DNA from 3 places in the Blautia sp. HCN-1074 genome. Region 2 is predicted to be linked to each of the others. Evidence: predicted binding sites of a transcription regulator. Region 2 holds the regulator's gene; each other region holds the start of a gene.
What was found. The regulator Rex, encoded in region 2, represses fermentation and respiration genes when NADH is low (regulators of the CRP and FNR family bind a similar motif). The targets are predictions, from matches to a motif close to ATTGTTAANTANTTAACAAT.

Region 1 (7,107 bases), on a different contig from region 2:
TCTCTGGATAAAGAAGATAAGGATAGGGGATTTTTTGCAAGATTTCTGGAAAGAGTACAGAAATAAGACAGAAGTCCTCCGGGAAGGATCGCACTGCGACGGAGAGGAATTATGTTGCTAAAACAACCCAACACAGACGGAGAATTCCGCAAACAGGATTCTTTCTTGCAATAAAATGTATATGGGTTAAAAAATAAGGACAATCCGCGAAAAATACGGGTTGTCCTTATTTGCGTTATTACATATGAAAATAACAGATGGTTTAATATCGCCTTTGTCAACTAAACTGATACAAATCTGATATTATTTTTTTCTACACAGCCAGAAGCATCCAAATGCCGGAATCATAACGCCCTTAGCTTCCATCTCGTGACCTGTGATAAGGTCTGTATACATACCATCATCTTCATTGATCCATGCAACCTTATCCTGATCACTGAAGTTGTAGATACCGATAAATTTCTCATCATCATTTTCACGAACAAGTGCAAGGATAGAAGAATCCCATGTATCGATAGTGCGAAGAGATGCATTTGTATCAAAGACGTTGTGCTCACTTCTGATATGTTCCAGATGATCCAGTGCATGGAAAAGTTTACCCTGTACAGTGTCAGCGATATTTCGGTTCGGAGCAAGAGACCAGTTGAATTCTCCTCTGTGGAGATAACGGGAATCAGCTGCTTTATTTGGATTATTCTTATAAGCATAGTCATTTAACTGGCCGATCTCATCACCACTGTAGATAACCGGAATACCGGACTGGGAAAGCATAAACGCATGTAATGTGATATCATAACGTACACTTCTGTCCACACCCGCAGTATTTCCCTCAAATCCGAATCTCTCGATTCCACAAAGAGAAGCAGTAGTTCCGCAAAGTCTTGCATCACCCAGGCGAGGATCGTCATTGTAGAGTTCACCACGTCCAAATGTATCCGGATATTTTCCTGTAAAGAAATCGTTAAGGAACTTCTTATGGGACACTTCATCGATAGAGAAGTTCTTAAGAAAATCATAATCTAATCCCCAGCCGATATCATCATGGCAGCGCAGATAATTCTGGAATACATATTCCTTAGGAAGTGAACCAAGAATATCCAGCTGTCTGCGAAGAAGAGATACATCCTTAGTGGCAACAGTATGCCAGGTACTTGCCATTGTCGTAACGTTATACAGAATATGGCATTCTGGTTTCTCAAGTGTACCAAAGTATGGAACTACTTTTTCAGGAGCCATAACAACTTCTCCGAGGAGCAGAACTCCCGGGCATACGATCTCGCAGATCATACGCATCATACGCACGATAGTGTGAACCTGAGGCAGGTTGCGGCAGTTTGTGCCAAGTTGTTTCCAGATATAAGGAACTGCATCAAGACGTACAATATCAACGCCCTGGTTGGCAAGATACAGCATGTTATAAACCATCTCATTAAATACAACAGGATTTCTGTAATTTAAATCCCACTGATATGGATAAAATGTGGTCATAACATGTTTATGTACATCATCCAGCCATGTGAAGTTGCCAGGCGCAGTAGTCGGGAATACCTGAGGACAGGTCTGCTCGTAGAGAGCAGGAACATCGTAGGAATCAAAGAAGAAATAACGATCCTGATATTCTTTTTCACCGGCGCGTGCGCGTTTTGCCCATTCGTGATCCTCGGATGTGTGGTTCATAACGAAATCAAGGCAGATATTAATGCCTCGTTCGTGACATTTGGCTGTTAACTCTGAAAAGTCTTCCATAGTGCCAAGTTCCGGCTGAACGGTACGGAAATCAGCAACTGCATAGCCACCATCACTTTTACCTTCCGGTGATGCGAGCAGAGGCATCAGATGCAGATAGTTTACATTGCATTCCTGTACATAGTCCAGTTTCTCTTCCAGACCCTTTAAAGTATGCGCAAAGTTATTTACATACATCATCATACCTAACAGGTCATTGCGTTTATACCAATTAGGATCTGCTTCACGTTTGCTGTCAGATGCTCTTAATGCTGCATTTCTTCCATTATAAAAGGTCTTCATATTAGATGTGAGGTCATTGAGATATGTCATGACATCATCGCGATCCTGATATAATTCACAGTATAACCATTTTAATTCATCGTAATGCTTCTGGAAACGCTCATTATATACAGCGAGATCAGCAGGCATTTCCAGCTTAGCTGGTTCAGTTTTGGAAGTTTCTACTTTAATCGGTTCAGTTTTAGAAGTTTCCACTTTGATTGGCTCAGTTTTGGAAGTTTCCACTTTGGTTGGTTCTGTCTTAGAAGTTTCCACCTTAACAGGCTCTACCTTGGAAGTTTCCACTTTGACAAGCTCTACTTTAGAAGTTTCCACTTTGATTGGTTCAACTTTAGAAGTTTCTACTTTAACAGGTTCTGTTTTAGAGGTAGTTACCTTTAATGTTTCAGTTTCCTGTTTTCTGACTGTTGCTGAAGAATGCTTCTTCTGGAGTCTTTTTTTAGCCATAATATTCCTCCCTGGTTTATGAAAAAATATATACAGAAAGCCGCAGCCTTAAAACTGCGCCTCTGAAATCATGTGAAATGCTCTGGTGTACCAATCGGTTGATTTACGGAAAGCAGTTACTTAATATTCGCTGTACTAGGGTTAAAAGTATTATCATGCATGTACATATGACTTTTTGAATTATTAACCCTGATATCATGAGATATTATATTACATAGACTGCCATATAGGCAAGTATTCAAATACTTTATAAAGAAATAAATTTCGGTTTACGGTCTTTAAATACGGTATAATGTTTGAAACCACAAGTTTCAAGTACATTAGCGGCCTTATCAAAGGCATATGCTACTTTATCCGGTGTATGGGCATCTGCGCCAACCGTAATGATTTCTCCACCGAGTTCTTTGTAACGTTTTATTACCGCAACACAAGGGTTTGGCTCGCCAAGTCCATAATGATATCCACCTGTGTTAAGCTCAATTCCCTTTCCCATTGAAATGAGTTTCTTAAGAATCTCATCCAGGATATCCTTATAGCGGCCATAAGAATACTGGCGGTTTTTATTAGGACCGTAACGGACAACATAATCAATATGACCATAAACATCGAAATCATCATATACAGAAATATTTTCAAGAATAGATTCAAAATACTCCATGTAACACAGAAATTCCTTGCGTCCCTCAAAAAAATCAGGATAATAAGGATCGTATCCATGAACAAGATGAGAAGATCCTATGACAAAATCAAAAGGTGTCTGAGAGAGAAGTGAGTTAAAATAATCTCCCAGGTGCATCTGCAACCCCAATTCGATTCCAAAACGCAGATGAATTTTATCCTTATATAAAGACTGCATTTCTATAAGCTTTTTTTGATAAGATGAAATATCCAGAGAAAAATCCAGACCATCAGGAGTAGCCGGATAATCAGGGTCAAGATGCTCCGTAAAAGTAATCCCCTGAATACCGAGTTCGATAGCACGCTGTATCATAGACTCCATAGGAGTATCAGAATCAGCGGAAAAAGAAGAATGCATATGGCAATCCCATAATATCTGTCTGTCCATAAGTTCAGTCCTTTCTTCTATTATAAATAATATAATGTGGTGATGATCGTGCTGTATATATGTGGTAAACATCCAAAGCCTTTATCGAGTTACTGTCCACACATTATTATTCCTCAAAGTACTTTGACATGAAAGTACCAGAATCCTGAAAATTGGACATTTATATATTGAGAATAATGAAAAAATAATGCAAAACAGTATCAATTTGCTTCTGACAGTAATGTTTAAAGCATACCACATACCAAGTATAGCATAGAATTTACATTTTTTACTTAATTTTTATTTGTTTTTTTGGAAAATGGTCTTGAATTTTTGTTTAGAATTATGTACAATACAATACAGGTTGATGATTCTTTAACAAACAAAAGGATTACCATAATTAACCACTTAATTCATAGGAGGAATTTTATCATGGCAGTAAAAGTTGCAATCAATGGTTTTGGACGTATCGGACGTCTTGCATTCCGTCAGATGTTTGGAGCAGAAGGATTTGAAATCGTAGCAATCAACGATTTAACATCTCCTAAAATGCTTGCTCACTTATTAAAATATGACTCAACACAGGGAAAATATGCTCTTGCAGACACAGTAACAGCAGGAGAAGATTCCATCACAGTTGACGGAAAAGAAATCAAAATTTATGCAAAAGCTAACGCTGCTGAACTTCCATGGGGAGAAATCGGCGTAGACGTAGTTCTTGAGTGTACAGGATTCTACACATCCAAAGACAAAGCTCAGGCTCATATCGATGCAGGTGCTAAACACGTTATCATTTCCGCTCCGGCTGGAAACGACCTTAAGACAATCGTTTACAATGTAAACCATGAAACTCTTACAAAAGAAGACCACATCATTTCTGCAGCTTCTTGTACAACAAACTGCTTAGCTCCAATGGCTAAAGCATTAAATGACCTTGCTGCAATCAAATCTGGTATCATGTGCACAATCCACGCTTACACAGGCGATCAGATGACACTTGATGGACCACAGAGAAAAGGTGACTTAAGAAGATCTCGTGCAGCTGCAGTTAACATCGTTCCTAACAGCACAGGTGCTGCTAAAGCTATCGGTCTTGTTATCCCAGAACTGAACGGCAAATTAATCGGATCTGCTCAGCGTGTTCCTACCCCAACAGGTTCTACAACAATCTTAACAGCAGTTGTTGAAGGTAACGTAACAAAAGAACAGATCAACGCAGCTATGAAAGCAGCTTCTAACGAATCCTTCGGATACAATGAAGATGAAATCGTATCCAGCGATATCGTTGGTATGAGATTTGGTTCTCTGTTCGATGCTACTCAGACAATGGTTCTTCCACTTGAGAATGGCACAACAGAAGTACAGGTAGTTTCCTGGTATGACAACGAGAACTCCTACACAAGCCAGATGGTTCGTACAATCAAACATTTTGGTAAACTGCTGAACGCTTAATTTTCAGTAAGTGTAGAAGAATAGACTCCAAGGAAGGGTCCGGTCTGATTTGGACCGGATCCTTTTCGCGTTGTCTGAGCATCCGAAAAACTGCCATAGCAGATTTTACAGGACGCTCGAGGAATCTATGTTACTGTGGACAATGCAGTAACACATAAAGAATATTATTAAGGAGGCACCACAAATGCTGAATAAAAAATCTGTTGATGATATCAACGTAAAAGGTAAAAAAGTTCTTGTAAGATGTGACTTCAATGTTCCGCTTCAGGATGGTAAGATTACAGATGAGAACCGTCTGGTTGCAGCTCTTCCTACAATCAAGAAACTGATCGCTGACGGTGGAAAGATCATTCTTTGCTCTCACCTTGGAAAACCGAAGGGAGAACCGAAACCAGAATTATCTCTTGCACCGGTTGCTAAACGTCTTTCCGAATTATTAGGACAGGAAGTTAAATTTGCAGCAGACCCGGAAGTAGTAGGACCAAACGCAAAAGCAGCAGTAGCTGAGATGAAAGACGGAGACGTTATCTTACTTGAGAATACACGTTACCGTGCAGAAGAAACAAAGAACGGAGACGAATTCAGCAAAGAACTCGCTTCCCTTTGTGATGTATTTGTAAATGATGCATTTGGTACAGCACACAGAGCACACTGCTCTAACGTTGGTGTAACTAAATATGTTGATACAGCAGTTGTTGGTTACTTAATGCAGAAAGAAATCGATTTCCTTGGAAACGCCGTAAACAATCCTGAGAGACCATTCGTTGCTATCCTTGGCGGAGCTAAGGTTTCCAGCAAGATCTCTGTAATCAATAACCTTCTTGATAAAGTAGATACTCTTATCATCGGTGGTGGTATGTCCTATACATTCTCCAAAGCTATGGGAGGACATATCGGTGTGTCTCTCTGTGAGGATGATTATCTTCAGTATGCATTAGACATGATGAAGAAAGCTGAAGAAAAAGGCGTAAAACTTCTTCTTCCTGTAGATAACAGAATCGGTGACAGCTTCTCCAATGACTGCAATATTCAGGTTGTAAAACGTGGAGAGATCCCGGACGGATGGGAAGGAATGGATATCGGACCGGAAACAGAGAAGCTTTTTGCTGAGGCTGTAAAAGATGCTAAGACAGTTGTATGGAACGGACCGATGGGCTGCTTCGAAATGCCTAACTTTGCTCATGGTACAGAAGCTGTTGCCAAAGCACTTGCTGATACAGATGCTACAACTATCATCGGTGGTGGTGATTCTGCAGCAGCTGTTAACATCCTTGGCTATGGCGATAAGATGACACACATCTCCACAGGTGGCGGTGCATCTCTTGAATTCCTGGAAGGAAAAGAACTCCCGGGTGTTGCAGCAGCAAACGATAAATAAGTAATTCTATAAGAAGGAGATACAGAATCATGGCAAGAAAGAAAATTATCGCTGGTAACTGGAAAATGAACATGACACCAAGCGAAGCCGTTAAATTAGTAGAAACATTAAAACCATTAGTAGTAAATGACGAAGTAGATGTAGTATTCTGCGTACCTGCAATCGACATTGTCCCGGTTGTAGAGGCTGCTAAAGGAACAAACATCCAGGTTGGTGCTGAGAATATGTACTTTGAAGAAAAAGGTGCATACACAGGAGAGATTTCCCCTGCAATGCTCGTAGACGCTGGTGTTAAATATGTTGTTCTCGGACATTCCGAAAGAAGAGAATACTTCGGAGAAACAAACGAAGACGTTAACAAGAAAATCCTTAAAGCTTTCGAACATGGAATCACACCAATCATGTGCTGTGGCGAAACTCTTACTCAGAGAGAGCAGGGCGTGACAATGGATTTCATCCGTCAGCAGGTTAAAGTTGGTTTCCAGGGCGTTACAGCAGATCAGGCTAAGACAGCAGTTATCGCTTATGAGCCAATCTGGGCTATTGGAACAGGTAAAACAGCTACTACTGAGCAGGCTCAGGAAGTATGCGCTGGTATCCGTGCATGCATCGCTGAAATCTATGATGAAGCAACAGCAGAAGCAATCCGTATTCAGTACGGCGGATCTGTAAATCCTGCAACAGCTCCTGACTTATTCGTTCAGAATGATATCGATGGCGGCCTTGTTGGTGGAGCTTCCCTGAAAGCTGATTTCGG
Region 2 (7,107 bases):
TTTTGATTGATGGAGTAGAGCGGTTATGGGATGAAGGACTGGTTGTAGTGGCCGCAGCAGGAAATCAGGGACCTGGTCCGGGAAGCGTGACGGCGCCCGGAAGCAGCCGTAAGATCATTACCGTAGGCTCCAGTGATCTTCTCACGGGGCGGACTGCCATATCAGGAAGAGGACCGACTTTTGAATGTATCTGCAAGCCTGATCTGGTTGCTCCGGGAAATCATATACTTTCCTGTGCTTCGGGACCGGATAACGGATATGGAGTTAAGAGTGGCACATCCATGTCCACACCTCTGGTTTCCGGCGCGGCAGCACTGATGTTAGAAAAAAATCCGGAGCTGACAAATGTTCAGATTAAGATGAAATTAAAAGAATGTGCCAGAGATCTGGGACTGCCTAAAAATCAGCAGGGTTGGGGAGAATTGGATTTGGGACATCTTATGCGATCAGTATGAATTAATTGTACAATTGCAGAAATACCACTTTACCATACAAAAGCATTGACGAATGGTCAGATTTCGGCTATTATGATAGTTAATTGATTATCAAAGGTGCTGTACACACAGTGAACAGTAAAATTATCAAAGCCAAAGAGGAGGACTAACATGAAAAAAATTCAGATGCAGACACCACTTGTGGAAATGGATGGAGATGAGATGACCAGAATTCTCTGGAAGATTATTAAAGATGAACTTATTCTCCCATATATTGATTTGAATACTGAGTATTATGATCTTGGCCTGGAATACAGAAATGAAACTGATGACCAGGTAACTGTTGACGCAGCAGAAGCTACCAAGAAGTACGGCGTTGCAGTTAAATGTGCAACGATTACTCCGAATAAGGCGAGAATGGAAGAGTACACCTTAAAGAAAATGTACAAAAGCCCGAATGGAACGATTCGTGCGATTCTTGATGGAACCGTATTTCGTGCTCCGATTGTTGTAAAGGGTATCGAGCCATGTGTTAAGAACTGGAAGAAACCGATCACGATCGCACGTCATGCATACGGTGATGTGTATAAGAATACAGAGATGTACATTGATGGACCAGGAGATGCTTATCTGGTATTTGAAGGTGCTGACGGACAACAGAGAAAAGAATTGATTCATCACTATGAAGGCCCGGGGGTTCTTCAGGGTATGCACAATCTGGATAATTCTATCACAAGTTTTGCAAGATGTTGCTTTAATTATGCGCTTGATACGAAACAGAATCTGTGGCTTGGCGGCAAGGATACGATTTCCAAGATTTATGACGGACGTTTCAAAGAAATTTTTGCAACGATCTATGAGAATGAATTCAAGGATAAATTCGAGGCAGCAGGCATTGAATACTTCTACAGTCTGATCGATGATATTGTAGCCCGCGTTATGAAAGCGGAAGGTGGATTTATCTGGGCGTGCAAGAACTATGATGGTGATGTTATGAGTGATATGGTTTCTTCTGCGTTTGGTTCTCTGGCTATGATGACATCCGTTCTGGTATCCCCTCAGGGTTATTATGAATATGAGGCTGCTCACGGAACTGTACAGAGACACTATTATCGTCATCTGAAGGGCGAAGAGACCTCCACAAACTCTGTGGCAACAATTTTTGCATGGACTGGTGCACTGAGAAAAAGAGGCGAATTAGATGGCAATAAAGATCTGATGGAATTCGCAGACAAGCTTGAGAAAGCTACTCTGGAGACGATCGAGAGCGGTAAGATGACAAAAGACCTTGCATTGATTACTTCTCTTGAGAATGTAACCGCGCTGAATAGTAAGGAATTTATTCTTGCAATCAGAGAAAAGCTGGATGAGATTTTATAATTTGTAAATGATTATGTCTCAAAACTGATAGATCGTATTTTATAAGATATATAATAAAAATGGGAGGAACCTGCATTATGCAAGTTCTTCCCATTTTTCATATAATCCCTCAAGTTCTTCGGTAATTGCGGACTTCTCTTTGCTGAGTTTTGCACATTCTGCTACGTTGGTGCAGATATCCGGGAGAACCATGGTTTCGTCGATTTCTTTGTCTCTTGTTTCAAGTTCTTCAATACGGGCTTCAACTTTTTTCAATTCATTTTCGCGTTTTCTTTGGCGTGCCTGTTCTTCTTTCTGTTGTTGCCAGGAGAGTTTATTGTCAGATGCCTGTTTGGCTTCTGCGATTGCCTGGGCGGCAGCGGGTGCATATTTTTCAGTCAGTTCTTCTTTCTTTTCCAGATAATAATCATAGTCTCCGATATAATTTACGACTGCCTGGTTAGTCAGATCCAGAATTCTGGTAGCTGTCTGATTGATGAAATATCGATCGTGGGAGACATAGAACACGGTTCCGGTATAGCTGTTTAATGCCTCTTCCAGGATTTCCTTGGATGCGATATCAAGATGGTTGGTAGGCTCATCGAGAATCAGAAAGTTTGCCTCTGAAAGCATCAGCTTGGCGAGAGATACACGGCCTCTTTCTCCACCGGAGAGGGCAGAGATGAGCTTAAATACATCGTCTCCTGTGAACAGGAAAGCAGCGAGCATATTTCGAATCTCTGTTTCTGTAAGAGTAGGATAAGCATCAGAAATTTCTTCAAAGATAGTTTTCTCCATATGCAGTACGTGATGTTCCTGATCGTAATAGCCAATCTGAACTTTAGAACCAAGACTGAATCTGCCGCCGTCTGCATCAATCAGTCCATTGATGATCTTTAACATGGTAGTCTTACCGGTTCCGTTATTACCAATCAGAGCTACACGTTCTCCACGCTTGATCTCAAAAGAGATATCGCTGAAAAGTGTCTGCCCCGGGAAAGATTTGGAAAGGTTCTCTACAGTGAGAACGTCGTTTCCGCTGATAAATCTTGGTTCCAGTGAGATTCGCATCTGGTTCTGGATTTCCTGTGGCTTATCGATACGCTGAATCTTATCCAGCATTTTTTCACGGCTCTCCGCGCGCTTAATTGACTTCTCACGGTTAAAGGATTTCAGTTTGGCAATAACAGCCTCCTGATGTTTGATATCACGCTGCTGGTTAAGATAAGCTTTATACTGCGCGTCACGAAGCTGTGCTTTTTTGAGTGCATAGGCGGAGTAATTTCCACTGTACATACGCATAGTGCCGGCTTCAATTTCTACTACCTTAGTGACTACCTTGTCAAGAAAATAACGGTCATGGGATACAATAAATACAGCTCCCGGATAGTTGAGCAGATAAGTTTCCAGCCAGGAAATACTCTCCATATCAAGGTGGTTGGTAGGCTCATCCAGCAGAAGGATATCCGGGCTGGAGAGAAGCAGTTTACCGAGAGCAACACGTGTTTTCTGACCTCCGGAGAGAGTTTCAATCTGGCGTTCGAAATCATCTTCGGTAAAGCCAAGACCTTTTAATACGCCCATGATCTCGCTTTTGTATGCGTATCCGTTTTCCAATTCAAACTGGTGGCTCAGTCTCGTATAAGTATTCATCAGACTGTCCAGAGCATCACCTGTGGTTGTTTTCATCTCCTGTTCCAGAGAACGCAGGCGATTCTCCATATCAATGATGTGCTGCTTGGTAGAAATCAGCTCCTCATAAATCGTGTGGTGTCCATGGATATCCTGGTACTGGGCGAGATATCCGATATTTTTATCTTTGGCAAGGACTACGTTTCCCGAATCAGGTGAGAGCTCGTGCATGATGATACGCAGCAGGGTAGTTTTACCGGCACCATTATTGCCAATCAGAGCTGCTTTTTCACGGTCTTCTATATGGAAACTGGCGTCTTGAAGGATGACTTTTTCGCCAAAAGATTTACAGATATTCTGACATGATAAAATCATAAGAATTCCTCCATTTATAATTTGTCCGCGTACTATTATAATCGAAAAAAGTTGTTTTTGAAAGTATTTTAAATGAATTTATCTATTTCTACAAAGATATTCGTTGCTTAGTAGTGCAATCCCAATTTGTTCCAGACTGCCGGAAATGATAGAAAGTTATAGATAAAAAATAGAAAATACCGTTTTATAAGATAGTTTCTGAGGTAAATTGATAAAAAATGCAGAATTATTTGGTGAAAAAGTACAGAATTAGTTTGACAATAAAATAACATCTGGGTATAATTGACATAGACAAGTTAAGGAGGGAAAATTTGTGGAAGCTAAGGAAATTTCAAAAGCGGTGATTAAACGTCTGCCACGTTATTATCGCTACCTCGGTGAGTTGATGGAGGAGAATGTTGAGCGTATATCTTCCAATGATCTCAGCAAAAAGATGCATGTGACAGCTTCCCAGATTCGTCAGGACTTAAATAATTTCGGCGGTTTTGGTCAGCAGGGTTATGGCTATAATGTACGTTATTTATACACAGAGATCGGCAAGATCCTTGGACTGGATACAGTACATCCGATGATTATTCTTGGTGCCGGTAATCTGGGACAGGCGCTGGCCAATTATGTGGACTTCGAAAAACGTGGTTTTAAACTGGTTGGTATTTTTGATGTAAATCCTGTACTTGAGGGAATTGCGGTGCGCGGAATCGAGATACAGATGTTAAGTGATCTTCCATTTTTTCTGAAGGAGAATGAGGTAGAGATTGCTATTTTGACTCTTCCGAAGAATAAAGCCAAAGAGATGGCGAAGATTTTAATTGATAATGGAATTAAGGCAATCTGGAACTTTGCACACATTGATCTGGATGCTCCGGAGGATGTAATGGTTGAGAATGTACATCTTTCAGAGAGCCTTATGACTCTGTCCTATAACCTGAGTGAATACAGGAAAGAGCACGAAGGCGAGTAGAACATGATGTGGAACACAAGGCTGTGGTCATCTGATCACAGCTTTTCTGAATTTAGCAGGATGATTTGGCTTATTCACAACTATAAAATGAAAGTGGATTTAAAATATCCGTCTGGCCAGAATGGCTGAGAAATTTATTCTGTATAAAATTACGTGGTGGAACAAATTAAATATTTGATGAAATACGGGAACATACGGGGAGGTGAACAGATGAGAGGAGTTGTGACTGCGGCAGAAATGAAGGCGCTGGATGCAAATACGATTGAGAAAGCCGGAATTCCTTCGCTGGTATTAATGGAGCGTGCTGCATTACAGACTGTTACAGAAATCATAAAGCGGGTGAATACGAAGGATAAAGAGAAAATCCTGGTGGTCTGCGGAACCGGGAATAACGGAGGAGACGGACTGGCAATTGCCAGATTACTCCATTTACACGGATTTAAAACGTGGTATTATATTGTTGGAAATGAAGAAAAAATGACAAAAGAAACTTCCAGTCAGCTTCGCACAGCAGAGTATTATCATACTCCACGGGTGCATAACCTGATTCTGGATGAATATACTACTATAGTAGATGCCATTTTTGGAGTTGGACTCAGCAGACCGATAGAGGGAAAATACGGAGAACTTATCAGCGAATTAAATCAGGCATCTGCGTTTAAAGTTGCGGTGGATATTCCTTCAGGGATTGATGCAGATACAGGATTCGAGAAAGGAATCGCTTTCCGGGCCAATCTTACGGTTACATTTGCTTTTCGAAAGAGAGGCCTGTGTTTCTATCCGGGGCGTATGTATGGTGGGGAGATCATTGTGGCGGATATTGGGATTTATTCAATGCCTGATAAGAAAATCCGAATGAATTACCTGGAAAGAGAAGATTTGAAAATGCTTCCGGACAGACTTCCCTATGGGAATAAGGGGACTTTCGGTAAGGTACTTTTGGTTGCAGGTTCTGAAGGAATGTGCGGTGCAGCATATTTAAGTGCCGCAGCTGCACTAAAGTGTTCGGCGGGCATGGTGAAGATCCAGACCGTGGAGGCAAATCGTGTTCCATTACAGACACTTCTGCCGGAGGCAATGATCACCTGTGATTTTGATGAGAGTAAAAATGAGAGAATGCTGGAATGGTGTGATGTGCTGGTGATCGGACCGGGGCTGGGAGCAAGTGCACAGAGCAGAGAGCGTGCTCAGTGGTTTCTGTCAAGAGCTGCTATGTGTGGAAAATCAGTTGTTCTGGATGCAGATGGATTGAATCTTCTGGCACTTCATGAGGACTGGAAGAGGTTTATCGGAGAGAATGTGATCGTCACGCCGCATATTGGCGAGATGAGCCGCCTGTGTGGAAAAAGTATTGGTGATATTCAGGATTGTCTGGTTCAGACAGCATTTGACTATGCAAAGGAAACAAAAGCAGTCTGTGTTTTGAAAGATGCATGTACTGTAGTGTCAGGTGCGTCAGAAGAGAGGTATCTGAATATTTCCGGAAACGCAGGAATGGCAACAGCTGGCAGTGGTGATGTACTAAGCGGCGTGATCGCAGGTGTGCTTTGTATGTATCTGAAAGCAGAAAGGAAGCCATCCATGGCGATGATGGCAGCCCTTGGTGTATATGTTCATGGGCTTGCCGGTGATCTGGCGGCTGAAACAGTAGGTCAGCGGGGTATGACAGCAGGAGACATTATCCGGTTTTTGCCGGAAATATTAAAATAAAGAATAACTGGTCGTAACAACGTGTGAATCGTTTATGAGCAGTTATGGCAGAGGACGAATTATTATGGAGAAAAATAACAGAGTGAAAGCAGTGATTTCTCTGGATGCCGTAGAACAGAATTTCAGGGAAATGAGAAAGAATATTGCAGAGGATACGAAGATGATCGCAGTGGTTAAGGCGGATGCTTATGGCCATGGTGCGGTACCAATCGCACATCTGATAGAGAATCATGATTATATCTGGGGATTTGCGGCTGCAACGGCAGAAGAGGCTGTTCATCTGCGTCAGGCCGGTATTACAAAACCAATTCTGATTCTTGGAATTGTATTTGATGAATACTTTCCTGAACTTGTTCAGTATGACATTCGTCCTGCTGTATGCGAGTATGATGAGGCGAAGAAACTCTCTGATGAAGCTGTTTTACAGAATAAGACGGTACATATTCATATTGCGCTGGATACAGGTATGACCAGAATTGGTTATGCGGATATACCAGAGAGTGTGGAGGAAATCAAAAAGATCGCTGAGCTTCCGAAGCTTGAGATAGAGGGGATGTTTACTCACTTTGCGAGAGCGGATGAGTATGACAGAAGCCCGGCGATGGTTCAGCTTGAACGATATCAGGATTTTTCGAA
Region 3 (7,107 bases), on a different contig from region 2:
GAAGATTTTGCGGAGATCCGTCAGTTGGGTTTTTATTATATCGATAAGACAAAGCTGATTGAGCAGTTACTTAATGGGTGGGGAAAGGTAAGCCTTTTTACTTGGCCGAGAAGATTTGGAAAAAGCCTGCCAAAAAGCTATGGAGCAGATTAAAGACCGAAGATATGAAGAATTTCTGCGAAATGATGGCAGAAATGAGATTCTGGCTTATGGCATTGCATTTTGCAGGAAACGCTGCAAGGTGATAATGGAAAAGATGTAAACAAAGATCTATTAATTGTAACTCAAAAAATCAAATCAGTTATCAACAGAACAATCAGGGCCCATGAGAAATGAGTTGTGATTATAAATATATAGAGGATAATTATGTTAAGAAAATTAGAAAAATGTTGCCTTGTAACAGGCGTGATGGGAATTCTTCTGATGGGGATGCCTTTCAATATAAGCGCCAGTGAGGAGGCCGCTGTGCAGGAAAATAGTCTGGAGTCCGGGAATGAAGTAGACCATTCTCAGGAGGGACAGCTTTCCAAGCCCAAAAGTCTGGAAGGGCTGGAGGCAATTTCCGGTGAAGATCCAACCGATAATACTTACGGATATTATACAATCATGGGCGGTACAACTGTATCAGCCGATGAAATGTGTTCCTTATATAACAGCCAGGGTTGTACTTATCCGTCTGAAGAATTAAGTGAAGGCGGTGCACCTGACATTGAGACTTTTTGTGATATCATAATTGAAGAAGCGAATGCGGAAAACGTGCGCGGCGAGGTTGTCTTTGCACAGTCAATGCTCGAAACCGGATGGCTGACTTACGGCGGGGATGCCGATATCACTCAGTTTAACTTTGCAGGTCTTGGAACGACCGGGAATGGAGTAAAAGGAATTGCTTTCCCTGATGTAAGAACCGGAATCCGCGCCCAGGTTCAGCACTTAAAAGCATACGCCTCTACAGATGACCTGAATCAGGAATGCGTAGATGAACGCTTTGATTATGTGACAAGAGAGACTGCTCCCTATGTAGAGTGGCTCGGAATTCAGGAGAATCCTTACGGTGGCGGCTGGGCAGCGGGGAAGGATTATGGAAGTAAATTACGGAAAATATTGGCAGACTTAAAAAGCTGACGAAAAAAGCCTTTGAATTTATAGGAGATTACTATAGATTCAGGCTTTTTTATTTTGATCAAAGTATAAAAAAGTAAAAGATATACTTGATATGGATAAATTTACGTTAAAAAAATATCAAACTTTCAGCTCTACTAAAAATTTTTTTGAAGATTAAAAATATTCCATCTCACAAAATTGTGCAGATTTTTATACAAAATAATAAAAATCCACTTGTTAAATAGTTGACAATATGTTATCATTTAGTAGTCAATTTTGTTAGGAGAAAAGGAGTATTAAGATTATGAGCAGTAAAATTACTATCATTGGAGCAGGCAGTGTCGGTTCTACTATCGCGTACACTTTATCAAGCCAGGATATCGCATCTGAGATCGTTCTGATCGATATCAACAAACAGAAAGCAGAAGGCGAAGTTCTCGATATCATTCAGGGAACCTGTTTCAGAGATCCTATTTCCATCATTGCCGGTGAATATGAAGATGCCAAAGACTCTGATATTGTTATCATTACTTCCGGTATTGCCCGTAAACCAGGTCAGACAAGACTTGAACTTACACAGACAAATGTAAATATTCTCAAGTCTATTACACCGGAGATCGTAAAAGCAGCGCCAAACGCTCTTTATCTGATCGTAAGTAATCCGGTTGATATCATGACTTATGTATTTACTAAGATTTCCGGACTTCCGGAGAATCAGATCCTTGGTTCTGGTACAATTCTTGACTCGGCACGTCTGCGCTGCGGATTATCTGAGCATTTCCAGATTGCACAGAGCAACATTCATGCTTATGTATTTGGCGAGCATGGCGATACATCCTTTATTCCGTGGTCAGGAGCCTATATTTCCGGCGTAAGTGTAGATGAATACTATGATCTGGAGAAGAAACTCGGAAAAGATATCGAGCCGATCGACAAAGAAGCAATGCTTCAGTATGTACAGAAATCAGGCGGCGAGATCATCTCCAAGAAAGGTGCAACTTTCTATGCGGTATCTTCTTCTGTATGCAAACTTTGCAGCCTTCTGGTAGCTTCCTCAGAATCCATTTCCACAGTATCTACTATGATGCACGGAGAGTATGGCATCGAAGATGTATGTTTAAGTACCTTAACCTTAGTAGGACCAAACGGTGTACAGGGCAAAGTTCCAATGAGAATGACAAAAACTGAAATCGAACAGCTGAAAAAGAGTGCAGATGCACTGAAAGAAATTATTGCTCAGATTAATCTTGATTAACTATAAAATAAGATACCAGAGTCATGAGAACGTGATGCTTTTTGACTCTGGTATCCGAAATGAAAAATCAGAGCAAAATTATTTTATTTAAAAAAATTATCAAAAACTACTTGTTAAAATGTTATCAATATGATATGATATATGTCGAAAATCGAGCTGATACACTCCTTTAATGCGGAGGAAGGGTGTGCGAACTCTTTTATTTTTCTATGTCTCAAAAAAGATATAAAAAGTAATCGTATTAGTCTTGGTTTATATTTTTGTCTATTTATTGTTAAAAAAAAGACAAAGCTTATCTTGATTTTTATATGAGTTATATAACTTAATCAGATAAGTAATAAGACAGTATTTACTATTTACCTGAACAACTAAGAAAGGATAATGTTAAGTATGAAGTACAGTTATTATCCGGGTTGTACCCTGAGAAACAAGGCGAAAGATCTGGACGAATATGCCAGAGCCAGCGCCAGAGCACTTGGGTTTGAACTGGAAGAGATTGAAGACTGGCAGTGCTGCGGAGGTGTATATCCTCTGGGAACAGATGAAATTGCCACAAAACTTTCTTCCGTACGTGCTCTTAATCAGGCCAAAGAAAAAGGCCAGGATCTGGTGACAATCTGTTCTGCCTGTCATCACGTGATCAAACGTGTCAATGATGATATGAAAAATGTGGAAGATATCCGCACCAGAGCAAACAATTATATGCAGCTTGAAGAGCCTTACGAAGGGGAGACCATTGTACTCCATTATCTGGAAGTACTTCGCGATAAGGTTGGCTTTGACAAGCTGAAAGAGAAAGTGGTAAATCCGCTTACAGGAAAGAAAATCGGAGCTTATTACGGATGTCTCTTATTACGCCCGGGCAAGATCATGGCATTTGATGATCCTGAGAATCCGACAATTATGGAAGACTTCATCCGTGCACTTGGCGCAGAACCGGTCATCTATCCATACAGAAATGAATGTTGCGGCGGTTACATTTCTCTTAAGGAAAAAGAAATGTCCCAGAACATGTGTCAGAAAATCGAAGACAGTGCGAAAGGCTTTGGAGCTGATATGCTGATCACAGCCTGTCCATTGTGTAAATATAATTTAAATAAAAATGCTTCCAGCGACCTGCCTGTATATTATTTCACAGAGCTGCTTGCAGAAGCCCTCGGAGTAAAAGAGGAGGTGGCAAAATGAGAGACAATCATTCAGCAGCAGAGAAGATCAAAGAAATCTCAGGAACCAATCCGCTGAAATGTATGAAATGTGGAAAATGTTCTGCTACCTGTCCTTCCTTCAATGAAATGGATATCAAGCCACATCAGTTTGTATCCTATGTTGTAAACGAAGATATCGAAGCACTTGCCAATTCAAAATCACTCTGGAAATGCCTTTCCTGCTTTGCCTGCGTAGAGCGTTGTCCAAGAGATGTAAAACCTGGAAAGATCATTGACGCTGCAAGACAGCTGGTTGTCCGCCAGAAAGGCGGAGATTACCTGACAGCAGATGAGATTCCACAGCTTCTTGATCCGGAAGTGCCACAGCAGCTTCTGGTAAGTGCATTCAGAAGATACAGGAGGTAAGCCAGCGTGCAGAGAATTGGTGTATTTGTCTGTCATTGCGGAAGTAATATCGCCGCTACGGTAGATGTAAAAAAAGTAGTTGAATTAGCTGCCAAAGAGCCGGGTGTCGTTCATGCAGAAGATTACCAGTACATGTGCTCAGAAGCAGGTCAGGCTAAGATTCAGGAAGCTATCAAAGAAAAGAACCTGACAGGTGTGGTTGTCTGTTCATGTTCTCCACGTATGCATGAAGCAACATTCAGAAAGGCTGCAGAGAGAGCCGGCCTGAATCCATACATGGTGGAGATTGCAAACATTCGTGAGCATTGTTCCTGGATTCATAAGGATATGGAAGAAGCTACAAAGAAAGCAGTAATCCTTGCCAGAGCAGCAATCGCAAAAGTTAACTTAAACACCCCTCTTCAGCCAGGAGAGAGCCGTGTTACAAAGAGAGCCCTGATCATCGGCGGCGGTATTGCCGGAATCCAGACAGCCCTGGATATCGCTGATGCAGGCTATGAAGTAGATATTGTAGAGAAGACTCCAAGTATTGGAGGAAGAATGTCACAGCTTGACAAAACATTCCCGACACTTGACTGTTCCGCATGTATCCTTACACCTAAGATGGTAGAGGCAGCGGCTCATGAGAAGATCAATATCTATACATATAGTGAAGTAGAACATGTCAGTGGATTCGTAGGTGATTTCACTGTTGATATAAGAAAGAAAGCAAGAAGTGTAAATATGGACAAGTGTACAGGCTGCGGTGTCTGTCAGGAGAAATGTCCGTCTAAAAAGATCCCGAATGAATTTAACAGAGGATTAAATAACAGAACAGCTATCTACACTCCTTTTGCACAGGCCATCCCGAATGTTCCGGTCATCGATCGTGAGAACTGTATCAAGTTTAAAACCGGAAAATGTGGTGTATGTTCCAAAGTATGTCAGGCAGGTGCCATTGATTACGATCAGCAGGATGAGATCGTAACACAGAAATATGGTGCAATCGTAGTTGCCACCGGTTTCGATACGATCAAACTTGACAAATACGATGAATATGCATACAGCCAGAGCAAAGATGTCATTACATCTCTGGAACTGGAACGTATCATGAATGCAGCAGGTCCTACAAAGGGACACTTAGAGCGTCTTTCCGATGGAAAAGCTCCGAAGGAACTTGTATTTATCCAGTGTGTCGGAAGCCGTTGCTCTGATGACAGAGGAAAACCATACTGTTCCAAAATCTGCTGTATGTATACTGCAAAACATGCAATGTTAATTCGTGATAAATATCCGGATACAAATGTAACCGTCTTCTATATTGATGTGCGTACCCCAGGTAAGAACTTTGATGAGTTCTACAGAAGAGCTGTAGAGCAGTACGGTGTAAACTACATCAAAGGCCAGGTAGGAAAAGTCATTCCTCAGCCGGACGGAAGTCTTCTTGTACAGGGATCTGACCTGATCGATAATAAGCAGATCCTTAAGAAAGCAGATATGGTCGTCCTTGCAACAGCCATTGAACCAAATCCGGATGTACGTAAGATTGCTACCATGCTTACAGCAAGTATCGATACCAATAACTTCCTCACAGAAGCCCATGCAAAGCTTCGTCCTGTAGAGTCTCCTACAGCAGGTATCTTCCTTTCCGGTGTATGCCAGGGACCGAAAGATATTCCGGAGACAGTTGCACAGGCCGGTGCTGCAGCAGTTAAGGCCATCGGTCTCCTTGCAAAAGATAAACTGACAACCAACCCATGTACAGCAAAATCCGACGAACTGTTATGTAACGGATGCTCTACATGTGCAAATGTCTGCCCGTATGGAGCAATCTCCTATGAGGATAAAGAAGTAAATGACCACGGTATCCGTGAAACAAGAAGAGTAGCCGTTGTAAATACAGCACTTTGCCAGGGCTGTGGTGCATGTACAGTAGCCTGCCCGTCCGGTGCTATGGATCTGCAGGGCTTTTCCAACAGACAGATTATCGCGGAGGTAGATGCAATATGTCGATAGAAACAAACGAAGAATTCAGACCTAAGATTGTGGCATTCTGTTGTAACTGGTGCAGTTATGCAGGTGCAGACCTTGCAGGAAGCAGCCGTCTTTCTTATCCGGCTGATGTAAAGATCATCCGTGTTCCTTGCTCCTGCCGTGTCAATCCAATGTTCATCCTCCGCGCTTTTGAAAAAGGTGCTGACGGTGTGATCATGTGTGGATGTCATCCTGGAGACTGTCATTACAGCACAGGTAACTACTACGCAAGAAGACGTATGACACTTCTTTTCTCCATGCTGGATTATATCGGCGTGGAAAACGGAAGAACACGTGTAGAATGGGTTTCTGCCGCAGAAGGTGTGAAATTCTCCCAGACTATGAATGAGTTTGTAGAGAAGATCCATTCCCTTGGTAAGAACGTAAGATTGGAGGATTTAAGATGCAGGAGCTGATAAATCGTGCAAAAGAACTTCTTGCTGATGGTACAGTTGCAAGAGTTCTGGGATGGAAAGCCGGAGATCTGCCTTATAATCCGGAACCGGCTTACTTTGAAACAGAAGAATCTTTGAAAGATTTTGTATATAACGGATTCTGCGGTGCAAACTTAAGCAAATATATGATCGAAGCTTCCAAACTGGAAGGTAAGACACTGGTTTGTTTGAAACCATGTGATACCTACAGCTTTAACCAGCTGATCAAAGAGCATCGTGTAGACCGTGAGAAAGCTTATATCATTGGTGTTGGATGTAAAGGAAAACTGGATATCGAAAAGATCCGCAAACAGGGAATCAAAGGTATTGAGAGCATTTCCGGCGCAGAGATCACGGATGAAGCAGAAACACTGACCATTCAGACAATTTATGGTGAGAAAACCTGTGCATACAAGGATGCTATGCTTGAAAGATGTCATGTATGTAAAGGAAAAGAACATAAGATCTACGATGAGCTGATCGGAGAGTCCAAAGAGACAAAAGATGCAGACCGCTTTGCAGAAGTAGAGAAAATTGAGGCAATGAGCCCGGAAGAGAAGTTTGCTTTCTTCCAGAATGAATTAAGTAAATGTATCCGCTGCAATGCCTGCCGTAATGTCTGTCCTGCATGCAGCTGCCGTAAATGTGTATTTGACAGCAATAAATTTGACAGTGCACAGAAAGCAAATGTCGATTCTTTCGAAGAAAAAATGTTCCATATCATCCGTGCATT

Region 1: a site for Rex is predicted at 3,884-3,903, ahead of gap (type I glyceraldehyde-3-phosphate dehydrogenase). Genes of this name have one in related genera too.
Region 3: a site for Rex is predicted at 1,335-1,354, ahead of WKT11_RS03540 (L-lactate dehydrogenase). Genes of this name have one in related genera too.

The regions. Positions count from the first base shown of each region.
Region 1 is NZ_JBBKBP010000030.1:16,472-23,578, forward strand. Features, by position in the region: gene WKT11_RS17740 (HAD-IC family P-type ATPase) at 1-66, shown strand, start outside; gene WKT11_RS17745 (alpha-amylase family glycosyl hydrolase) at 304-2,475, opposite strand; gene WKT11_RS17750 (histidinol-phosphatase HisJ family protein) at 2,723-3,541, opposite strand; gene gap (type I glyceraldehyde-3-phosphate dehydrogenase) at 3,953-4,972, shown strand; gene WKT11_RS17760 (phosphoglycerate kinase) at 5,157-6,350, shown strand; gene tpiA (triose-phosphate isomerase) at 6,380-7,107, shown strand, end outside.
Region 2 is NZ_JBBKBP010000009.1:63,021-70,127, forward strand. Features, by position in the region: gene WKT11_RS09740 (S8 family peptidase) at 1-455, shown strand, start outside; gene WKT11_RS09745 (NADP-dependent isocitrate dehydrogenase) at 606-1,814, shown strand; gene abc-f (ribosomal protection-like ABC-F family protein) at 1,890-3,800, opposite strand; gene WKT11_RS09755 (redox-sensing transcriptional repressor Rex) at 4,114-4,761, shown strand; gene WKT11_RS09760 (NAD(P)H-hydrate dehydratase) at 4,972-6,471, shown strand; gene alr (alanine racemase) at 6,536-7,107, shown strand, end outside.
Region 3 is NZ_JBBKBP010000002.1:297,461-304,567, forward strand. Features, by position in the region: partial or broken gene WKT11_RS03525 (AAA family ATPase) at 1-138, shown strand, start outside; gene WKT11_RS03530 (hypothetical protein) at 140-262, shown strand; gene WKT11_RS03535 (glucosaminidase domain-containing protein) at 367-1,122, shown strand; gene WKT11_RS03540 (L-lactate dehydrogenase) at 1,406-2,356, shown strand; gene WKT11_RS03545 (CoB--CoM heterodisulfide reductase iron-sulfur subunit B family protein) at 2,747-3,541, shown strand; gene WKT11_RS03550 (4Fe-4S dicluster domain-containing protein) at 3,538-3,927, shown strand; gene WKT11_RS03555 (CoB--CoM heterodisulfide reductase iron-sulfur subunit A family protein) at 3,934-5,922, shown strand; gene WKT11_RS03560 (hydrogenase iron-sulfur subunit) at 5,913-6,356, shown strand; gene WKT11_RS03565 (4Fe-4S dicluster domain-containing protein) at 6,344-7,107, shown strand, end outside.